4 regions of the Micromonospora sp. NPDC093277 genome follow, and region 4 is predicted to be linked to each of the others. Evidence: riboswitches for the same ligand, from Rfam matches in the RefSeq annotation. Region 4 holds a riboswitch; each other region holds the start of a gene.
The links. Region 4 has a riboswitch for cobalamin ahead of ACIRG9_RS26855 (CbtB domain-containing protein). Riboswitches for the same ligand answer to the same signal wherever they lie in the genome.
Positions count from the first base shown of each region.

Region 1: another riboswitch for cobalamin. It lies ahead of ACIRG9_RS21025 (hypothetical protein); the one in region 4 lies ahead of ACIRG9_RS26855 (CbtB domain-containing protein).
Region 2: another riboswitch for cobalamin. It lies ahead of ACIRG9_RS05560 (ribonucleoside-diphosphate reductase subunit alpha); the one in region 4 lies ahead of ACIRG9_RS26855 (CbtB domain-containing protein).
Region 3: another riboswitch for cobalamin. It lies ahead of ACIRG9_RS07585 (prenyltransferase/squalene oxidase repeat-containing protein); the one in region 4 lies ahead of ACIRG9_RS26855 (CbtB domain-containing protein).

Region 1 is NZ_JBIWJO010000009.1:140,632-143,984, forward strand. It holds gene metE (5-methyltetrahydropteroyltriglutamate--homocysteine S-methyltransferase) at 1-1,259, opposite strand, end outside; partial or broken gene ACIRG9_RS21025 (hypothetical protein) at 1,343-1,867, opposite strand; cobalamin riboswitch at 1,915-2,128, opposite strand; gene ACIRG9_RS21030 (cellulose-binding protein) at 2,518-3,353, shown strand, end outside.
Region 2 is NZ_JBIWJO010000002.1:207,178-210,530, reverse strand. It holds gene ACIRG9_RS05560 (ribonucleoside-diphosphate reductase subunit alpha) at 1-1,472, opposite strand, end outside; cobalamin riboswitch at 1,643-1,857, opposite strand; gene ACIRG9_RS05555 (M1 family metallopeptidase) at 1,963-3,353, opposite strand, start outside.
Region 3 is NZ_JBIWJO010000002.1:647,907-651,259, forward strand. It holds gene ACIRG9_RS07585 (prenyltransferase/squalene oxidase repeat-containing protein) at 1-1,947, opposite strand, end outside; cobalamin riboswitch at 2,033-2,165, opposite strand; cobalamin riboswitch at 2,317-2,531, shown strand; gene ACIRG9_RS07590 (acyl-CoA thioesterase) at 2,647-3,159, shown strand; gene ACIRG9_RS07595 (LysE family translocator) at 3,163-3,353, shown strand, end outside.
Region 4 is NZ_JBIWJO010000014.1:176,520-179,872, reverse strand. It holds gene ACIRG9_RS26875 (ABC transporter ATP-binding protein) at 1-340, shown strand, start outside; gene ACIRG9_RS26870 (hypothetical protein) at 355-531, opposite strand; gene ACIRG9_RS26865 ((2Fe-2S) ferredoxin domain-containing protein) at 520-1,035, shown strand; gene ACIRG9_RS26860 (histidine phosphatase family protein) at 1,056-1,631, opposite strand; cobalamin riboswitch at 1,721-1,858, shown strand; gene ACIRG9_RS26855 (CbtB domain-containing protein) at 1,890-2,108, shown strand; gene ACIRG9_RS26850 (CbtA family protein) at 2,141-2,881, shown strand.

The sequences.
Region 1 (3,353 bases), on a different contig from region 4:
TCGCGCAGCGCCGGTTCGTCGACCTGAATGACCCGGATGCCGGCCGCCTCCAGGTCCCGGCACTCGTCGCGCAGGGCCAGCGCGACCTGATCGGCGGTGTCACCCAACGGCTGGTCGGCCCGGACGAACGACCACGCCAGGATCGTCACCGGGCCGGTGAGCATGCCCTTGACCGGGCGCTCGGTCAGCGACTGCGCATAGGTGGACCAGGCGAGCGTCATGGGCGCCTTGCGGGCCACGTCGCCGTGGATGATCGGCGGACGGACGCAGCGAGAGCCGTAGGACTGCACCCACCCGTGCTCGGTGGCGGCGAAGCCGGCCAGTTGCTCACCGAAGTACTGGACCATGTCGTTGCGTTCCGGCTCACCGTGCACGAGCACGTCCAGCCCGAGCCGCTCCTGAAGGCGGATGACCTGCTCGACCTCGGCGCGCATCCGCTGCGTGTAGCCGGCATCGTCGAGCCGGCCGGCCCGGTGCTCGGCACGCGCCCGGCGCAGCTCGCCGGTCTGCGGGAACGAGCCGATGGTCGTGGTCGGCAGCGGCGGCAGGCCCAGCCGGGCCTGCTGAGCCGCCGCGCGCCGCGAATAGGCGCCACGCTGCCGGTCCACCGGGCGCAGCGCGGCGAGCCGACCCCGGACGGTGTCGTCGCGCCAGGCTGCGGGGGCGGGAGGAACCGGCTCGGGCAGGGACGTGGTGCCGTCGCGCAGGGCGCGGCCGAGCAGGACGACCTCATCCACCTTCTGCCGCGCGAAGGCCAGCCGACGGCGCAACTCGGGGTCGAGCGCGGTCTCGGCGGAGAGGTCCACCGGCACGTGCAGCAGCGAACACGACGTGGAGACCGCGACCTGGTCGGCGAGTCCGGTGACCGCGGCGCCGGCCGCCACCGCCGCGCGCGGGTCGGTACGCCAGACGTTGCGGCCGTCCACGAGCCCGGCCACGATGGTCTTGCCGCGCAGATGACCCGCAGCGGCGAGCTGTTGCAGGTTGTCCCGACCGGCCACGAGGTCCAGGCCGAGGGCCTCGATCGGCGTGTCCAGCAGGGCGGGCAGTGCGTCGCCGAGCTCTCCGAAGTAGGTGGCGACGAAGATCGCCGGCCGCCGATCGGTCGCGCACAGCCGGGTGTACGCCTCGCGCAGCGCGTCGATCTCGGCGCCGCTGCGGTCGGCCACGTAGGCGGGCTCGTCCAACTGCACCCACCGCACGCCGCTGTCGGCGAGGGCCCGCAGGATGTCGGCGTACACCTCGACCAGGTCCGGCAACCGGTCGAAGGTTGTTCGCCGGGCGCGGAGGGCTTCGCCAACAGCAGGAAGGTGGCGGGCCCGACCAGCACCGGCCGGCTCTCGATGCCCAGCTCGCGGGCCTCACGGTATTCCTGCAGTGCCTTGACGGTGTTCGCCGCGAAGGGGGTGCCGCGGCCGATCTCGGGGACCAGGTAGTGGTAGTTCGTGTCGAACCACTTCGTCAGTTCCAGCGGCGGCTCGGCATCGACGCCTCGAGCCATGGCGAAATAGGTGTCCAGGTCGGCCAGGCCGAGCCGGGCGAAACGCTGCGGGACGGCGCCGACGGCCACCGCGGTGTCGAGCATGTGGTCGTAGTAGGAGAACGTGTTGGACGGGATGGCGTCCAGGCGGGCGTCGCGTAGGGTCTGCCAGACCTGGGCCCGCAGTTGAGCGGCGACAGTCGCCAACTCGGCGGCGTCGATCCGGCCCGCCCAGTAGGCCTCGACGGCATTCTTGAGTTCACGGTTGCCGCCGATCCGTGGATAGCCGAGCACGGTGCTCTGACCGAACGGGATAGTCATCAGATTCCTTCCCTCGAGGGTGCCCGAGGACTCCCACGACGACCGGGAGGGAGGGGACGGCGACATGCCGGCTCCGCCCGGTCGTCCCGAGAGACCGTCGGCGGCGCACACCGGGCGGTGTGCGCGGTGCGGGCAGGTCTTCGGACTCGCGGGCGTGACCAGCATGGTCGCCTACTGGCCGTCGCTTCCCAGACCTCACGGTCCAGTGCTTGATGACGGCGGTCGTTCCCACTCACCGCTGCGGGGCAGTCCCGGATTCACACCGGGTTCCCTCTTACGACGCCGCGCCCGTTCTGGGCCCGGCGAACCAACACCACCGCCCATCGTATCGCTCAATGAGCTCTGTGGTCGGCGTGCCCGTCCCCGGGTTCTTTGCCGCCCACGGCATGTGGGGCGTTTCGGATGGAGCGACACTGATACCGCTGCTGGGCTATGAGCAGGCCGGCAACGAACGCGTCGCACTCGACGCCGCCGGCGCGGTCGTGCCCGCATCCTGGTCGAACTGGTGCACCCCACCTCCTGACCCGCTCCGCCGGTGGGGCTCCTCCGGTGTCGGCCGCCCGTCGCCCGAAAGTGTTTCAGGCGGGTAACCCATTGACACGCTTCAGTGAACGGCGTGAGGCTTTTAGGACTTCCGTGTGCATCCATCACGGTCGTTTCCCCACCGCCGTTCCCGGGAAGGAGCCCTTGTGGCCGTCACCTTAGGACGCCTGAAGATGCAAGCGAGGATCGCCATCCTGGCCGCGCTGTCCCTCGTCGCGGGACTCGTCGCGATCGTGGCGACCGTCCGGCCCGCCCTCGCCGCCGTCGAGGACGATGGTGCCGACTGCCAGGTCGGCTCGGCCACACTGACCTCGAACTCGCAGCTGCCCGACCCCTTCACCAGGATCAACGGCACACGCATCACCACCACTTCCGACTGGCGGTGCCGTCGAGCGGAGATCAAGAAGCTGGCCGAGCAGTATGTCTACGGCAGCAAGCCGGCAAAGCCGACGAGCGTCACCGGCACGGTCTCCAACAGCAACATCACGGTCAACGTCAGCCACAACGGCAAGAACGCGAGCTTCTCGGCGAGCGTCCAACTGCCCAGCGGCAGCGGACCCTTCCCGGCCGTCGTCGTCGTGGGCGGGCTCGGCGCGGACACCTCCACCATCCTCGGCGCCGGCGTAGCGATCATCAACTACGACCCGCTCGCCGTCGGCAAGGAGGGCACGGCGCGTAACAACAAGCAGGGCGCCTTTTACACCATCTACGGCAACACCAGCAGCACCGGCATCCTGGCCGCCTGGGCGTGGGGCGTCAGCCGCATCATCGACGTCGTCGAGCAGTCCGGCGGCAGCATCATCAGGCCCAGTTCCATCGGCGTCACCGGCTGCTCCCGTTACGGCAAGGGCACCTTCGCCATCGGCGCCTTCGACCAGCGCATCGCCCTGACCATGCCGATCGAGTCCGGTAGCGGCGGTGTGCCGATCTTCCGCGGCATCGCCGGCGAGTCGGGCGCGCAGCCGCTCTCCAGCGCCTACAGCGAGCAGCCCTGGCTCGGCGACGCGTT
Region 2 (3,353 bases), on a different contig from region 4:
ATGTCGATGACGCGGTCCAGGAAGGTCACCGCGGTGCGTACGGTCGCCCGTAGCCGCTCCCAGTCGATGCCGCCGCCGGTCAGGTGCGCCGCGAGGTTCACCGAACCCAGGTTGCACACCGCGGTCTCGGCGTCGCTGGACACCTCGATGATCTCGGTGCACAGGTTCGACAGGTGCACCACGTTGCCCGGCTCGGCGGTCTGGTTGCACAGCCGGTTGGCCGCGTCCTTGAACGTCATCCACCCGTTGCCGGTCTGCGCGAGCGTCCGCATCATCCGCCCGTACAGCTCCCGGGCGGGCACCTGCCGCACGAAGCGTCCCTGCGCCTCCGCCGCCCGGTACGCGGCGTCGAACTCCGCCCCCCACAGGTCCGGCAGCTCGGGCACCTCGTCCGGGTCGAACAGCGACCACATCGCGTCCGCCTCGACCCGGCGCATGAACTCGTCCGGAATCCAGTTGGCCAGGTTCAGGTTGTGGGTACGCCGGGCGTCCTCGCCGGTGTTGTCGCGAAGCTGGAGGAACTCCTCGACGTCCGGGTGCCACGGCTCCAGGTAGACGCAGGCCGCGCCCTTGCGCCGGCCGCCCTGGTTCACCGCCGCGACGCTCGCGTCCAGCGTCCGCAGCCACGGCACGATGCCGTTCGACTGCCCGTTGGTGCCGCGGATCAGCGCGCCCCGGGAGCGGACCCGGGAGAACGCGATGCCGATGCCGCCGGCGAACTTGGACAGGTTGGCCACCTGCGCGTAGCGCTGGTAGATGGAGTTCAGCTCGTCGCGTGGGGAGTCGACCAGGTAGCAGGACGACATCTGGGTGTGCCGGGTGCCGGAGTTGAACAGCGTCGGTGAGCTGGGCAGGTACGCCAGGCTGGACATCAGCCGGTAGAAGTCGATCGCCTCGCCGGGGGTACGCGACAGCCCGCAGGCCACCCGCAGCAGCCAGTACTGCGGCGTCTCCAGCACCAGCCGGCTGGTCGGGTGCCGCAGCAGGTACCGGTCGTAGACGGTGCGCAACCCGAAGTACTCGAACCGCAGGTCCCCCGCCGGGTCGACGGCGTCGTCGAGCTTGCGCGCGTGGGCCGCGACGAAGGTGGCGGTCTCGTCACCGATCAGCCCCTCGGCGTGTCCGCGCCGGATCGCCTGGCTGAACGAGGCGATGCCCTGCCCGCGTACCTCCTTGTCGACGTATCCGGCCAGCAGGCGGGCGGCCAGGCGCGAGTACTGCGGTTCCTCGCCGATCAGCTCGGCCGCGGTCTGGATGGACAGCCGGTCCAGTTCGTCGGTGCTCGCACCGTCGTAGAGGCCGCTGATGGTGCGGGTCGCCACCCGCAGCGGGTCGACGTCGGTGAGGCCGTCGGTCCACCGTTCGACCGCGCGGACGATTTTGTTGACGTCGACCGGTTCGCTGTCGCCGTTGCGCTTGCGGACGTGCATCTGCGGGCGGCGCTGCCCGGGCGGGGCGGCTTCGCCCGGCACCGCGCCGGCGGCCGGGTGAACCTCGGTGACTGTCACTACGCACTCCTCGCGAGCTCGGGACCGGATGGTCCTCGGCGCGCGGGTGCGGACACCGGCGGGCACGTGCCGGCGTGGCGGTGCCCGGTGGCGTCGGCCGTCCCGCGCGGCCTCGGACCGTCGCGCGCCCCGTCGAGGGCGTGCGACGCGCTGGCAGGTCTTCGGACTCGCGGGCACGACCGGCCGGAACCGGTCTCCTACTGGCCGTCGCTTCCCGGACCACAGGTCCAGTGCTGATGACGGCGGTCGTTCCCACTCACCGCTGCGGGGCAGTCCCGGATTCCCACCGGGTTCCCTCTTGCCTCGGCCGCCCTGGAAGGACGGTCGAACCAGCTGCGTCAGACACCATATATGGTTGTGCCGCCACCCGAGCAACACCAGATGTCGCGTCGGTGTGTCGGCTTCGTCTCACCGCGGTGGCCCCGCGACCGAAGGGTCGCGGGGCCCGCCGGTGTCACCAGGTCGTGGGCTTGCCCTTCTGGTACAGCCACACGTCGAAGAAGGTGCCGAGGTTCTGCCCGGATTCCTTCTCGGCCAGCGCCATGAAGTCGGCCGTCGAGGCGTGGCTGTAGCGGTTGCCCGCCGCCCACTCGCGGAGGATGCGGAAGAAGGTCTCGTCGCCGACCTTGCCGCGCAGCGCGTGCAGGGTCATCGCGCCCCGGTTGTACGGGATGCTGCTGAACATGTCCACCGGGCCCGGGTCGGCGAGGACCGTCTGCCAGAACGACGACGACGCGGCCCGACCGTAGTTGCTGCTGCTGTTGAAGGTCGACGCGACCGACGCGCCGCCGTTGTACTCGGTGTACATCCACTGGGCGTACGTGGCGAAACCCTCGTTGAGCCAGATGTCCGACCAGCGCTCCGGCGACACGCTGTCGCCGTACCACTGGTGGGCCAGCTCGTGCGCCATGGTGCTGACGCTCGCCGCGCCGGAGAAGATCGGCTTGGTCTGCGTCTCCAGGGCGTAGCCCACGTTCGGGGCCCGGTCGATGATCGCGCCGGTCGAGGCGAACGGGTACGGGCCGAACTTCGAGGAGAAGAAGTCGATCATCTTCGGGAGCTGGGAGACGGCGCTGGCCGAGCCGGCGACCTGCCGGGGGTCGACCGCGATGTACACCGGGACCCCGCCCGCCGTGGTCGTCTCGGTCACCACGAAGTTGCCGATGGTGATCGTCGCCAGGTAGCTGGCCATCGGCTCGGTCGAGTCCCAGACGAAGGTGGTCCAGCCGTCGCTGGTCTCCTGGGAGAGGAGCTGCCCGTTGCCGACGGCGGTGAGCCCCTCCGGCACCTTGGCCGTGAAGCGGAAGGTGGCCTTGTCGGTCGGGTGGTCGTTGGTGGGCAGCCAGGCCGGCGTGCCCTGCGGCTCACCGGCGACGAAGGCGCCGTCGTCGGTCGGCACCCAGCCTTCGATCGACCCGTCCGGGTCGGTGATCACGGCCGGTACGCCGGCGTACTTCACCACCACGGTGAACGTCTGCCCGGCCTTGAGCTTCGGGCGCGGGGTGACGACCAGTTCCTGACCGTCGCGGGTGAAGGCGTGTGCGTGCCCGTTGACCGTCAGCGAGGAGATTTCCGGGCCGCGGAAGTCGAGGTTGAACTGGTCGAGGTCCTGTGTGGCGACCGCGGTGATGGTGGCGGTGGCGTCCATGAACCGGGTCGCCGGGTCGTACGAGAAGTCGAGGTCGTAGTGCTGGACGTCGTACCCGCCGTTGCCCTGGTCCGGGAAGTAGGGGTCGCCGATGCTCGGCGCGCCGGCCGAGTAACGGGGGGCGCCAGGGTTGCCCGGTGCCGCGCCGGCCGCTTCCGGTGCCACCGCAGATCCGGCGGCCACCAGTGCGACCGTGG
Region 3 (3,353 bases), on a different contig from region 4:
CACCGAGGTGGCGTAGCGGTAGTTTCCCTTCCCGGCACAGCCCGTGGCGGCGTCAACACCGGTGCAGGTGATGTCACGGAGGGCGGCGATGAGGTCATGGCCGCCGAAAGATCGTGGATCATAGCCGCTGGCCTGGGCGAGGAGCGCAACCTTGCCGATCGCGCCACCCGACGGGTACGAGGTGCCGACGCCCAGCCAGCTGTCCACCGTGAACTCGCTGTCGCCGACCTTGCCGCCACCGCGGATGAACTCGATGATCGCCCGCAGCTTCGAGTCATCTCGCCCCGTCGCGGCCAAGGCGAACGCACCGTCGATGGAGAGGCCGAAGTCGGGGTAGCCAGGGAACGACTCATAATATCGGCCGTCGATGAGCTGCTTCGGCCCGACGAGCCACTCCACCCCCTTGGCGAGGTCTGGTGTGGGGCCCTGTGGTGGCTCGCCGCCGAGCGGGTGACTCAGAGTCGCGAGGTTGCCTCCGGCCAGCGTGGCGACCGCCCCCGAGGTTGCCACCAGGTCGGATTCGGTGATCGTGGTGTCCGCCGCGAGTCCTCCGTCGCCGGTGATGCGTGCGGTGAGGAAGGCGATCGCCTCGGCAGCCGGTTGGGTGGCGGCGGTCGCGATCAGCCCTTGCGCCGCGAGAGCCGTCACATACGTCTCGGGCGCGGCGGCACCGACGTAGGGCAGGAAGCCGCCGCCGGGCTGCTGCGCTCCGGTCAGGTACTGCCTGGCAGCGGTAATCGCGGCGTCGTGGCCACCGAGAACGGTCAACGCGAGAAGCGCCGTCCCGGTGTTCGCCGGGTCCTGCGTGCACAGTTCGCCAGGAGCGATCAGGGAATCAGCGAATCCGCCGCCGGCGCACTGCCACTGCAGCAGCCGCTCGACCGTCGACGCCGGAGGGGTGATCCCGGCGCGGCGCAGCGCCAGCAGTGCTGTCGCGTGTGCCGACGGGGACGAGGATCCGGCGAAGTCTCCCGCGGCCGCGCAGCCTGCCAACGGGTCGAGGGCAGTACACACCCGGTCGGTGAGCACCGCCGTCAGGTCGCGTCCACCGAACGTGTGCGGATCGCCACCGGTGATCGTGACGAGCAGCGACAGGCTGGCGGCGTTGTACTGATTCGGGGGCGCGGCAGCGCCGTCGGGGAAGACTGCCGCGTCGACGTGCGCGGCGAGGTAGTCGAGCAGCTTCGCCAGCGCGGGATCCTGACCACCCGCGGCGGCGAGCGCGGTGGCCACGACGATGGTGCGGGTGAAGTCGACCGTCTCCCAATCGGCGTCGTACACGTGATCGCCGTCGGTCAGATTCCCGGCCAGGAAGGCGGTCGCGGCGGCGATCTGGGCCGGGGTGGGCTGGGCACCGGGGCCGCCGGGCCCGATGGTGGGTGTGGCGGTCGCAGGCGGGGTGGTGCCGGCAGCGCGGACCTCATCCGGGGTGAAGGTCGGCTGACCCGTGGTGCCGCCCACGTCGGTGCCGCCGTAGACCCAGGCCTGCACCTCGCCGTGGCCGGGCACCTTGGCCATGGCGCCCAGCGGGCTGTAGGTCCAGGTTCGCTGGCCGGGTGGGGCGAACCAGTAGGACCAGTAGGCCGTCGCGGGTGGGGTCAGCGTGCACGCCTCCTGGTCGGGCTTGGGGTACTGGGTGCCCGCTTCGAAGGTGGCGTTGCCGATCCGGCAGATGAATCCGGGTCCGTCGTGGACAGTCCCGGTGGTGGTGAAACCCGCCTCGTGCAACAGATCGAAACCTGTGGTCGGCGTGGCGTCACAACCACGCAGCACCTGACCGCCCCAGGGGCGGAAATCGACAGCGACGACGGCGCCGTTGGCCGGTGTACACGACTCGATCGGGTCAGCCGCGGCCGGCACGGACACCACGACCGTGGTGATGCCGAGCGTGATCAGTGTCGCGAGGGAAGCCCACAGGCGGGATGATCGGCGGGCGGGAACCGGCATGACGCACTCTTCCAGGGGTGAGCGGCGCAGACGCGGACCCCGAACCGGCTCCCCGGCGCGATGCCCGCGCCGTGACCTCGACGACGCTGACGTGGCACCTCCAGCCAGGTAATCCGACTCGTCCCTGACGGGACCTACGGTTGCGGGCCAGTGCCGGAATTTGACCGGCTTCCCCTGATGCTGGAGCACCCCATCGCAACACACGCTCTTCGCCAACGTCAATCCTCGACGGGCGTCACCTGGATAACAGCAAGGCGTTGATCGATGTCGACACGCGCTCGGGGTTCGGTGAGCTGAGCCGGCGGTTCGGGCGAGGGACGTGGCTCACAGCCGGCTCCGGCACGACCGAACGATCGGTCGGAGCCTTGTAGGGTGGAGAACGGCGCTGGTTCGCCCGGTCCCTGACCGGGCGTCGTAAGAGGGAACCCGGTGGGAGTCCGGGACTGCCCCGCAGCGGTGAGTGGGAACGACCGCCGTCATCGGCACTGGGCCGCCCATGGCCTGGGAAGCGACGGCCAGTAGGAGACCGGCACGTCCGGCCGCGCCCGCGAGTCCGAAGACCTGCCCGCGCTGCGCACACGAGGGGTGTGCGCTGCCGTCGACCTCGCGGGCGGGTCGTGCGGGTGACACGCCATGGGGCGTGTCCTCGACGTGCGCTCCGGCCGGTCCGGCGGTCTGCTTCCCGAGGACGGACGACCCATGCACGACACCACCACACTCGCCGGCCGGCCGCCGTCGGCCTCGCGCCTGACCATGTCGCAGATCATGGACCAGCACCACACCAACCTGATGGGCACCGTGCACGGAGGGCGGATCCTCAACCTCATCGACTCCGTCGCCGGGGTGGTCGCCGCACGGCACTCCGACGGACCTGCGGTCACCGCCGCTATCGACGAGACCGCCTTCCTCCGCGCGGTACGGGTCGGTGACGTCGTCCACGTCGACGCCCGGATCACCTGGGCTGGTCGCAGTTCGATGGAGGTCGCCGTCAAGGTGAGCGCGGACAGGTGGGACCGAGCGGTACCGCCGGTCGATGTGGCGACCGCGCACCTGGTCATGGTCGCGGTCGACGACGACGGCCAACCCCGTGTCGTCCCGCCGCTGCTGCCGCAGACCGACGAGGACCAGCGCCGCTACCGCGAGGCGCAGATCCGCCGCGAGCACCGGCTGGCGTTGCGGCGGGCCCTGCTCGACGGCGCCGAGGAGGACTGAGACATGCTCGGACTGTCCGCGGCGACCGTCGCCGGCTACCTCGCCGCGATCACCGTCCTCATGGTCACCCCCGGCCCCGACATGATGTTCGTCCTGGCCAACGCCGCTCGCTACGGCACCCGTGCCGGGGTGGTCGCCGCTCTCGGCGTGGCGGCGGGCGAGGCGGTGCACGTCGCCGCGGTCGTCGGCGGCCT
Region 4 (3,353 bases):
GGAACGCCAACGGGTGCAGCTTGCCCGAGCGCTGACCCAGGAGCCGCAACTGCTCCTGCTCGACGAGCCCACCAACCATCTCGACATCGGCCACCAGTTGCAGCTGCTGCACCTGGTCCGCCGCAGCGGCGTCACCACCCTCGCCGCACTGCACGACCTCAACTTGGCCGCGATGTTCTGCGACCTCGTGGTGGTGCTGCACCACGGCCGGGTCGTCGCCTCCGGACCGCCTGTCGGCGTGCTGACGCCTGCGCTGCTCGCCGACGTGTACGCCGTGGACGCTGACGTCACCGTGCATGACGGACGCACGGTCATCACCTACCGGGCACCGGCAGCATGAAGGTCCTGCTCGTCTCACGCGGGGCGACCCACCACGGCGGCCATGACGCGATCCATCGCCTCGCCGCGGCGGTCGCCGAGGCTACGGGCGTACCAGTGGCGGCGTGTTTCCTCGACGGCGCCGAGCCATCCCTGCATGCAGCCCTCGATGCCGTACCGGAGGATGGCGAAGTTCTGCTCGTGGCCACCCACGTACCGCCCGACCGGTACCTCGACATCTGGATCCGCCGCGCGGTCGCCCACTGGCGCATCACACGGGACCGGCAGACACGGATCCTTGTCGCCGCGCCGCTGGCGACGCAGCCCGCGCTGGTCACGGCAGTCAACGATGCCATCGCCGGCGAGCGCACCCGGCTCGACGGCATCCCCGGACCATTCCGCAGCCCGGCCTGGTCACAGATCACCCGCCACCGCCGGCACGTGCTGGTCTGCCGTGGGCCGCGCTGCACCGCATACGGTGCCGACCACGTCGCCGCCGCCCTCGGCAACCGGCTGAAGGAGCACGGCCTCGGCGACGACGACGTCCTGGTCACCGCGACCGGCTGCCTGTTCCCGTGCAACCTCGGCCCGCTCGTCGTCGTGTATCCCGACGACACCTGGTACGAACAGGTCGACGCAGACCTCGCCGTCCGTATCACCGACGAACACCTGCGCGACGGCATGCCGGTTGACGGCAGACGCCCACGCGACTCGTGAACGGGAGAACGACAAGGCCGCTACCGGTCGTCCAGCGGACCTGCCGTCATCCGCACCGTCCAGCGCCCGGAGCCGCCCCGCAGGATGGTCCCGGTGAGGGGTGCGATGTCGATCCGCCAGAACGAGGCAGGTGCGGCGCCTATCGCGTTCACGATCAGGGCGCGGATCACCATCGGGTGGGTGACCGCGACGAGCGTCCGCACGGAACCGGGCAAGGCGCCAAGCCAGCGGCCAGCCCGGTCGAGCAGGTCGTGCAGAGACTCGCCGCCGTGCGGGGCTGCGGCCGCGTCGGTCAACCAGGCCGCAACCGCATCCGGTTCGGCGGCCGCGACATCGTCCAGCGTGCGGCCGGCCCAGCGGCCGAGATCGGCGTCGCGCAGCCCCTCATCGATACTTGGCACGAGCCCGAGAGCGGCGGCGGTCTGCACACAGCGCAGCGCCGGTCCGCAGCGGACCTCGTCGGCGCGCGGCAGCATGCCGGCGAGTGCGGTCGCGTCGGCCAACCCGTGCGCGTCGAGCGGCTCGCCTTGGGGGAAGGCGGCGGCCCGAGTGGCTGCGGTGGGTGCGTGGCTGACCAGTACGAGGCGACTGCTCATACCATTTGACCTCCCACGCCTTGATGCCACTGGGTCCGTCGAAGTGATCTACAGATCGGGTTCATTCCGCACGTTGACACTGCTGGGCCGTCGGCCGTAGCGTCCGGGGCACAGCGTGATGGTGGAGGAAGCCGGTGAGACTCCGGCACGGTCGCGCCACTGTAACCGGTCGAGGGCTCGAGCCCACATGACCGGGAGTCAGACCCTCCCCGTCGCCAAACCCGCTATGGGACGCGTTGATCCCAAGGAGGTCCTGTCATGGCCGACGTGTCACTGCCCACCCCCGCCGCCGTACCCCTTCCGGCCCCCATCCCGTTGCGCCAGATCATGCCCTGGGCTGTCTTCGGCGCGGTGCTCGCGGTCGTGCTGCTGTATTTCGTCGGCGTGGAACAGGGTGTGCTCTCCGTGTTCTCCGGCTCGACGGTGCACGAGTTCGTGCACGACGGTCGCCATCTGCTCGGCTTCCCCTGCCACTGAGAGCGGTGGGAGATTCCGTGTTGTCCACACGCATGCTGCTTGTGCGGGGCATGATCGTCGGCCTCGCCGCCGGTGCCGCCGCCTTCGTGTTCGCCACCCTCTTCGGAGAGGGTCCGGTCGGGCAGGCCATCGACTTCGAGTCCGCACACGCCGGCGGGCACGACCACGGCGATGAGCCCGAACTGGTCAGCCGCACCATCCAAAGCACGGTCGGCCTGGCCACGGGCACGCTGGTGTACGGCGTCGCGCTCGGCGGCCTGTTCGCCCTTGCCTTCGCTGTCGCGTACGGCCGGATCGGCCGCTTCAGCCCCCGCGCGACCGCCGCTCTCGTCGCACTCGGTGGCTTCGTGACCGTCGCGCTCGTACCTTTCCTCAAGTATCCGGCCAACCCGCCGGCCACCGGCAGCCCGGACTCGCTTGGCCAGCGCACCGGCCTGTATTTCCTCATGATCGTGATCGCGGTCGCCGGCGGACTCCTCGCCCTCTCCCTCGGGCGTTGGCTTGGTCCTCGCTACGGCGGCTGGAACGCCAATATCGCCGCCATTGGGGCATACGTAGCATTAATCGCTATCGTCGAGTTCACCCTTCCTACGATCAGCGAGGTCCCCGACGGCTTCCCCGCCCTCGTGCTCTGGAATTTCCGGCTCGCCTCACTCGGCACCCAACTCGTCACCTGGACCGTGCTGGGGTTGCTCTTCGGCGCGCTCGTCGGACCTCGTAGGCACGTGCACACGGTCCCAGCGGACAAGGCAGCGGTCAGCGCCGGCCGGTGAGGCCGTAGCGCACCGCCCGGGGCCGGCATCGCCACGCCCTGGGCGGCTGAGGGTCAGCGGTGTCCGCCTTTACCGCTGGTAAAGGCGGGCACCTCGCCGGGCACGCGCTGCTCGGCGTGGCATACCCACGGATAGAGCGCTATCGGGTGACCGCGGCGCGCCTGGTGGGCCCGGCCGTCTCCCATCCTGCGGATGCAGGAGCGGGCCGGGCCTCGCGGCGTGGTTCGCTGGTATCGGGCGTGACGGGGCGAATGAAGGGGTGGCGGGTGCGCCGCAGGATAGACCACCAGGTCATGGTCATCGACGGTGAGGAGATGGTCGTACTGCGGCCCATCGATTTCGAGCGGTTGGACGCCTCACGGCGGCAGGTAGGGGCCAGCGAGGCGCGAGTCACCCGCCTGAGGTATCAGCTCGAGGAAGTCACCAGCCGGCTCGGCCGCATCGAACGGCTCCTCGCCAGCGCCACGCCGTG